Regions from separate parts of the Streptomyces thermospinosisporus genome, predicted to be linked through region 1. Evidence: riboswitches for the same ligand, from Rfam matches in the RefSeq annotation. Region 1 holds a riboswitch; the other holds the start of a gene.
What was found. A riboswitch is a leader RNA that binds a small molecule or an ion and turns the genes downstream of it on or off. The one in region 1 is predicted to bind glycine.

Region 1 (4,180 bases):
CCCCCGGGACGGGTCCGGACCTTCCGGGTCGACGACCCGGCGCTCGAGCCGGCGGACCCGCTGCCGCTGGTGACCCGAAGACCGTCCCCGGCCTCCTCGGCGGCGGGTACGCGACGCCCAAAGGGTGCGGAAGCGGGGCCTGCCGCAAGCGGCGACGCGGCGCACAGGGAGCCGGGCACGGATGACGGGGCGGCATCCGCGGGCCCGGGGGCGGACGGTGTTGCGGCGTCCGGGGGCACGAGGACGCACGGCGGTACGGCACCTGCGGGCACAGAGACGGGCCGTGGTGTGGCGTCCGCGGGCGCGGGCCGTCATGCGGCGTCCGCGGGTCCGAGGTCGGACGGTGGTGTGGCGCCTGCGGTCACGACGGACCGTGGCGCGGCACCTGCGGGCACGGGGATGGACGGCGGCGCGGCACCTGCGGGCACGGGGATGGACGGCGGCGCGGCACCTGCGGGCACGGGGATGGACGGCGGCGCGGCACCTGCGGGCACGGGGATGGACGGCGGCGCGGCGCCTGCGGGCACGGGGATGGAGGGCGGCGCGGCCACGGGCGCAAGGCCCGAAGGCCGTGCGGAGCACGCCTGCGCGAGGACCGACGGCGGGACGGCGCACGCGGGCGCGAAAGCGGACGGGGACGCGGCACCCGCGGTCACGGGACGTGGTGCAGGGGCGGCACCCGCCGGCACGGGGACGGACGGTGGGGCGGGGCCCGCAGGGACGACGGCGGAGTTATCCGCGGAGGCCGTCGGTCCCGTACGCCGCGGGGGTCAGGTCTGCTTGTCCTTGCCGGCCAGTTTGCCGAAGTCGCGGTCCCGGAGCGGGGGCGGGGCGGCCACGTCCAGGCCGTAGTGGTGGTAGAGCTGGAGCTCCTGCTCCGGGGAGAGGTGGCGGCCCACGCCGAAGTCGGGGGCGTCCTTGATCAGGGCGCGGTCGTAGGGCACGTGGAGGGCGCCGTCGATCAGCTCGCTCGGTTCCAGGGGAACGAACGCGTCCCTGCTGAACAGGCCGGTGCGTATCGCCGCCCACTCGGGCACGCCGGTGGCGTCGTCGAGGTACACCTCGTCGACCGTGCCGATGCGGTTTCCGTTGCGGTCGAACGCCTTGCGGCCGATCAGGTTGCGCGGATCGATGTCGGTGTCCACGGGCCCTCCACTGGTCGCAAAACTCATCCGTAAGTACTACAAAACGGCACAAACGATGCGGCGGCCACTCGAAGGTTCCCGGCCAGGGCCCGGCCTTGCTCTCGCTGGTACGCTGGCAGACGGCCGCTGACCCTGTGCGGGAGAGTCCTCCAGGCCCCACTGGAGGCGCCGAAGGAGCAAATCCTCCCCGGAATCTCTCAGGCCCACGTACCGCACGGACGAGGTCACTCTGGAAAGCAGGGCGGGTGTCACGGCTTCCGCTCTCACCGACGGTGAAAGCCGGGTCCCTTACGGCGATCCGGTGAAGCTCTCAGGTCGAGATGACAGAGGGGGAGGCCGTCCGGGCACCCGCGCCGTGGTGCCCCTCGAAGGTCGTCAGACCAGGAGGCCTCCGCAATGACCGCCCACCGCACTCCGCTCTCCGAGCTCGAACAGGGAACGCCCTTCGAGCAGCGCCACATCGGCCCCGACCACGAGGCCCGGGCCAAGATGCTCGCCCAGGTCGGCTACGGGTCGCTCGACGAGCTGACCGCCGCCGCGGTGCCGGATGTGATCAAGAACGCCGACGCGCTGGACCTGCCGGGCGCCCGCACCGAGGCCGAGGTGCTGGCCGAGCTGCGCTCGCTGGCCGACCGCAACCAGGTGCTCGACTCCATGATCGGGCTCGGCTACTACGGGACCTTCACCCCGCCCGTGATCCTGCGGAACGTGATGGAGAACCCCGCCTGGTACACGGCCTACACGCCCTACCAGCCGGAGATCTCGCAGGGCCGGCTCGAGGCGCTGCTGAACTTCCAGACCATGGTCGCCGACCTCACCGGCCTGCCGACCTCCGGGGCCTCCCTGCTCGACGAGGGCACCGCCGCAGCCGAGGCGATGGCGCTGTCCCGGCGCATGGGCAAGAACAAGAAGGGCCTGTTCCTGGTCGACGCGGACGCGCTGCCGCAGACCATCGCCGTGATCCGGACCCGCGCCGAACCGACCGGCGTGGAGGTCGTCGTCGCCGACCTCAGCGAGGGCATCCCCGCCGAGATCGCCGAGCGTGAGATCAACGGCGTCCTCATCCAGTACCCGGGCGCCTCCGGCGCCGTCCGCGACATCAAGCCGGTGATCGACCAGGCGCACGAGCTCGGCGCGCTCGTCACCGTCGCCGCCGACCTGCTGGCGCTCACCCTGCTGAAGTCGCCCGGCGAGCTGGGCGCCGACATCGCCGTCGGCACCACCCAGCGCTTCGGCGTGCCCATGGGCTTCGGCGGGCCGCACGCCGGCTACATGGCCGTCCAGGAGAAGATGGCGCGCAGCCTGCCCGGGCGCCTGGTCGGCGTCTCGGTGGACGCGGACGGACACAAGGCCTACCGGCTGGCGCTGCAGACCCGTGAGCAGCACATCCGCCGCGAGAAGGCCACCAGCAACATCTGCACCGCCCAGGTGCTGCTCGCCGTGATGGCCGGGATGTACGCCGTCTACCACGGGCCGGAGGGCCTGCGGACCATCGCGCGGCGCACCCACCGCTACGCCGCCATCCTCGCCGAGGGCCTGCGCACCGCCGGCGCCGAGATCGTGCACGGCTCCTACTTCGACACCCTGACCGTGCGGGTCCCGGGCCGGGCCGCCGAGATCGTCGCCGCTGCCCGGGACAACGGAGTCAACCTGCGCCAGGTCGACGCCGACCACGTCTCCCTCGCCTGCGACGAGACCACCGGCCGGGCGCAGCTCGCCGCCGTGTGGCGCGCCTTCGGTACCGAGGGCGACGTCGAGGCCCTGGACGCGAGCGTCGGGGACGCGCTGCCGGACGCCCTGCTGCGCACCGACGAGTACCTGACCCACCCGGTCTTCCACCAGCACCGCTCCGAGACCGCGATGCTGCGCTACCTGCGCCGCCTCGCGGACCGCGACTACGCGCTGGACCGCGGCATGATCCCGCTGGGCTCCTGCACCATGAAGCTCAACGCGACCACCGAGATGGAGCCGGTCACCTGGCCCGAGTTCGGCGCGCTGCACCCCTTCGCGCCCGCCGAGCAGGCCGAGGGCTACCTCACCCTCATCCGCGAGCTGGAGGAGCGCCTCGCCGAGGTCACCGGCTACGACAAGGTGTCGCTCCAGCCCAACGCCGGGTCCCAGGGCGAACTGGCCGGTCTGCTCGCCGTCCGCGGCTACCACCGGGCCAACGGCGACGAGCAGCGCAATATCTGCCTCATCCCGTCCTCCGCGCACGGCACCAACGCCGCCAGCGCCGTGATGGCCGGCATGAAGGTAGTCGTCGTCAAGACCGCCGACAACGGCGAGGTCGACGTCGAGGACCTGCGCGCCAAGATCGAGCAGTACCGCGACGAGCTGGCGGTGCTGATGATCACCTACCCCTCGACGCACGGTGTGTTCGAGGAGCACGTCGCCGACATCTGCGCCCGGGTGCACGAGGCCGGCGGGCAGGTCTACGTCGACGGCGCCAACCTCAACGCCCTGGTCGGCCTGGCCAAGCCCGGCCACTTCGGCGGCGACGTCTCGCACCTGAACCTGCACAAGACCTTCTGCATCCCGCACGGCGGCGGCGGTCCCGGCGTCGGCCCGGTCGGCGTGCGGGCGCACCTGGCCCCGTACCTGCCCAACCACCCGCTCCAGCCCGCGGCCGGACCGGAGACCGGGGTCGGGCCGGTCTCCGCGGCGCCGTGGGGCTCGGCGAGCATCCTGCCGATCTCCTGGGCCTACGTCCGGCTCATGGGCGGCGAGGCCCTCAAGCGCGCCACCCAGGTCGCCGTGCTCAGCGCCAACTACATCGCCAAGCGCCTCGAGCCGCACTACCCGGTGCTCTACACCGGCCCCGGCGGGCTGGTCGCGCACGAGTGCATCATCGACCTGCGCCCGCTGACCAAGGCGACCGGCGTGACCGTGGACGATGTGGCCAAGCGGCTGATCGACTACGGCTTCCACGCGCCGACCATGTCGTTCCCGGTGGCCGGGACGCTGATGATCGAGCCGACCGAGTCCGAGGACCTCACCGAGCTCGACCGGTTCTGCGAGGCGATGATCGCCATCCG
Region 2 (4,180 bases), on a different contig from region 1:
GGCGACCTTGAAGGCGACCGCCTTGGCAGCGATCACATGCTCCAGCGGGCCGCCCTGCTGACCGGGGAAGACCGCCGAGTTGATCTTCTTCGCCAGCTCGGCGGTGGACAGGATCACACCGCCGCGCGGGCCGCCCAGCGTCTTGTGCGTGGTGGTGGTCACCACATGGGCGTGCGGCACCGGGTTCGGGTGCAGGCCCGCCGCGACCAGACCGGCGAAGTGCGCCATGTCGACCATGAGGTAGGCGCCGACCTCGTCCGCGATCCGGCGGAACGCGGCGAAGTCCAGCCGGCGCGGGTAGGCCGACCAGCCGGCCACGATCAGCTTCGGCTTGCTCTCCTTGGCCAGCCGCTCGACCTCGGCCATGTCGACCTGGCCGTCGTCGCCGACGTGGTAGGCGACCACGTTGTAGAGCTTGCCGGAGAAGTTGATCTTCATACCGTGGGTCAGGTGCCCGCCGTGCGCGAGGTTCAGACCCATGATCGTGTCGCCCGGCTTGAGCAGCGCGAACATCGCGGCGGCGTTGGCCTGTGCACCGGAGTGCGGCTGGACGTTGGCGTGCTCGGCGCCGAAGAGCTCCTTCACCCGGTCGATGGCGATCTGCTCGACCACGTCGACGTGCTCACAGCCGCCGTAGTAGCGGCGGCCGGGGTAGCCCTCGGCGTACTTGTTGGTCAGGACCGAGCCCTGGGCCTCCATGACCGCGACCGGCGCGAAGTTCTCCGAGGCGATCATCTCGAGGGTGGACTGCTGGCGGTGCAGCTCGGCGTCGACCGCGGCGGCCACGGCCGGGTCGAGCTCATGCAGGGGCGTGTTCAGAACGGACATGGCGTACGGCTCCTCAGCCGGCGATGTGGGCGTCGTACTCGGCGGCGGAGAGCAGGTCGGACGGCTCCTCGGAGACGCGCACCTTGAACAGCCAGCCGCCCTCGAAGGGGGCCGAGTTCACCAGCGAGGGGTCGTTCACCACGTCCTCGTTGATCTCGGTGACCTCACCGGAGACGGGGGAGTACAGGTCGCTGACCGACTTGGTCGACTCCAGTTCGCCGCAGGTCTCGCCCGCGGTCACGGTGGCCCCGACCTCGGGGAGCTGGACGAACACGACGTCGCCGAGCGCGTTCGCCGCGTGCTCGGTGATGCCGACCGTCGCGACGCCGTCCTCGGCGGCCGACAGCCACTCGTGCTCCTTGCTGTAACGCAGCTGCTGGGGGTTGCTCATGGCCTGAATTCTCCTGTACGGGGGTGATGGCTGATGACTCAGGGACCTGGGTGAGGCATGCGTGAGCAGGCCGGACGTGCCCCGATGCGCGGCACGCGCGGTGGTCCGGCTTAAGACGGTGTCACTTCTGGCGTTTGTAGAACGGCAGCGCAACGACGTCGTACGGCTCGTGGGTGCCGCGGATGTCCACGCCGACGCCCTCGGTGCCGGGCTCGGCGTGCGCGGTGTCGACGTACGCCATGGCGATCGGCTTGCCCAGGGTCGGCGACGGGGCTCCGGAGGTGACCTCGCCGATCACCTCGCCGCCGGCCACCACCGCGTACCCGGCGCGGGGCACCCGGCGGCCCCGGGCGACCAGCCCGACCAGGACCCGCGGCGGGTTCTGCGCGGCCCGCTCGGCGGCCTCGGCGAGCGCGGCGCGGCCCACGAAGTCGCCCTCCTTGTCGAACTTCACCACCCGGCCGAGACCGGCGTCGAAGGGGGTGAGGGAGGTGGTCAGCTCGTGCCCGTACAGCGGCATGCCGGCCTCCAGGCGCAGGGTGTCCCGGCAGGACAGCCCGCAGGGCACCAGCCCGGCGCCCTCGCCGGCCTTGGTCAGCGCCTGCCACAGCTCGACCGCGTGCTCCGGCTTCACGAACAGCTCGAAGCCGTCCTCGCCGGTGTAGCCGGTGCGGGCGATCAGCGCCGGCACCCCGGCGACCGTGCCCGGCAGGCCGGCGTAGTACTTCAGGTTCTCCAGGTCGGCGTCGGTGAGGCTCGCCAGGATGGCCGGGGACTCGGGGCCCTGCACCGCCAGCAGCGCGTAGGCGTCGCGGTCGTCGCGCACCTCGGCGTCGAAACCGGCCGCGCGCTCGGTCAGCGCGTCCAGCACCACCTGGGCGTTGGAGGCGTTGGCGACCACCATGTACTCGGTCTCGCCGAGCCGGTAGACGATCAGGTCGTCCAGGATGCCGCCGTCCTCGCGGCAGATCATGGTGTAGCGGGCGCGGCCCGGCTTGATGCCGCTGATGTTGCCCACCAGGGCGTAGTCAAGGAGGGCGGCCGCCTGCGGGCCGGTGACGGTGATCTCACCCATGTGCGACAGGTCGAACAGGCCGGCCCTGGTCCGCACGGCGTTGTGCTCGTCGCGTTCGGAGCCGTAGCGCAGGGGCATGTCCCAGCCGGCGAAGTCGGTCATCGTCGCGCCGAGGGCACGATGCACGGCATCGAGCGCGGTGCGGCGGAGTTCGGTACTGCTCATCGGTCGGTCTCCCAAGCATGACAGGCGAGGACATTTCCTCCCCATCTGTCATCGGAACCTGAGAGGTTCGCCATGACCACCGCTGTCGCGGCGATCAGGACTTGCACCTTGGGTGGGGCCACCGGAGCACTGCGGCAGCGGCCCGCTTTTCAGATGTGCCTCGCCCGCGCGGTAACGGGGCCTGAGAGATTCAAGGGAGGGACTTGCTCCTTCGGCGCCCCGGCGGCAAGGTGCCGGGGACTCTCCCGCGCGGATTCAAACGGCCGGTATGCAGTTGGCGCGCACATCATTGCACGCATCCCGGGCGTTCGGCAGGGGGACCCTTCTCAGCAGACGCACAGCGCGCACGACGATCACAGCAGGCTGTGACAGGCCTGTTCCGGAACGCGGACCAAAACGCACCACCAGGGCATTACCGTCTCTTTACACTCGGCGGGGAGGGGTCCACAGGACCGGCCCCAGGGGAGGACGAATACGGTGAACAGGATCACGGCGTACGCCACGACCCCGGGTGTCGGGCTGCCCGGCAGTCCCGTCGCACCCACCCGGGAGACGTGCGCGCCGCTGCCCGCGCCCGTCGTCCGCGATCTGCGCGACCGGGCGGGCCGCAGCCCGCGCGCGCTTCTTTTCGGCCCGCGCGACCTGGTCGCGGTCACCGGCCTGCCGGGCAGCGGCAAGTCCACCCTGATGCAGCGCACGGTGCGCGGCAGGCGCATCGACTCCCAGGACATGCGCGACCGCTGGGCGAGCCGGGTGCCCCGCTTCCTCCCCTACGCCTGCTACCGGCCCCTGGTGCGCCTCGCCCACTACGCCGGCCTGCGCCGCGCCCTGCGCACCGGCGAGCCCCTGGTCGTCCACGACTGCGGCACCCAGACCTGGGTGCGCCGCTGGCTCGCCCGCGAGGCCCGCCGCCGCGGCGGCGCCCTGCACCTGATCCTGCTCGACGTCCCGCCCGACGCGGCCCTCGAGGGCCAGCGCCGCCGCGGCCGCGCCGTCTCCCGCTACGCCTTCCGCCGCCACCGCACCGCCACCCACCGCCTCCTCCAAGCAGCCCACCAGGCCCACCTCCCCCCGGGCTGCGCCTCGGCCGTCCTCCTCGACCGCCCCGCCGCCGACGCCCTCCAGCGCATCGGCTTCACGGGCTGACCGGGGGTCACGGCCGTGGAGAACGGAGGGCTGGGGGCGCGTTAGCCTTCTGGGCTACGGCAGTGTTTCAGGCAGGCGGTAGGCAGATGGACATTCCGGCGGGCTTCTCCGCGGACTTCCCGGCGCAGGCGCATCCCCATCCGCATGGCGGGTGGCCCGGCAACGAGCTGGAGGAGGTGCTCTCCGCGTCGCTCGGTGTGCCCTCGGCCGGCGGGCGGATCGTCGAGGTGCTGGGACGCAGCTTCATCTGGGTGCCGCTGCCCAACGGCGGCGGCCCGCACAGCGGCCCGCTCGACCTGCCCGCCATGGAGCTGGACGGCCAGGCCTACGTCCCCGTCTTCAGCTCCGAGGAGCAGTTCCACCAGGTCGCCGGCTCGCACATGGCGTACACCATCGCGCCCGCCGTGGAGTTCGCGCGCGGTCTGCCGCCGCAGGCGGGCATCGCCATCAATCCGGGCGGGGTCGTCGGCATCCCGCTGCCGCCGCCCGCGGTGGCCGAGCTGTGCCGCGCCGGGCGCACCCCGCTGGACGGCCCGGCCTCCGGTGCCCGCGTCCGCCTGTTCGAACCGGACTGG

Region 2: another riboswitch for glycine. It lies ahead of gcvT (glycine cleavage system aminomethyltransferase GcvT); the one in region 1 lies ahead of gcvP (aminomethyl-transferring glycine dehydrogenase).

Annotation. Positions count from the first base shown of each region.
Region 1 covers NZ_BAAAIZ010000090.1:10,219-14,398, forward strand. The annotation lists partial or broken gene ABD207_RS25355 (DNA polymerase IV) at 1-76, shown strand, start outside; gene ABD207_RS25360 (PRC-barrel domain-containing protein) at 771-1,145, opposite strand; glycine riboswitch at 1,273-1,368, shown strand; gene gcvP (aminomethyl-transferring glycine dehydrogenase) at 1,542-4,180, shown strand, end outside.
Region 2 covers NZ_BAAAIZ010000025.1:22,847-27,026, reverse strand. The annotation lists gene glyA (serine hydroxymethyltransferase) at 1-828, opposite strand, end outside; gene gcvH (glycine cleavage system protein GcvH) at 842-1,219, opposite strand; gene gcvT (glycine cleavage system aminomethyltransferase GcvT) at 1,341-2,459, opposite strand; glycine riboswitch at 2,495-2,618, opposite strand; glycine riboswitch at 2,619-2,717, opposite strand; gene ABD207_RS10445 (AAA family ATPase) at 2,937-3,605, shown strand; gene ABD207_RS10440 (enhanced serine sensitivity protein SseB) at 3,692-4,180, shown strand, end outside.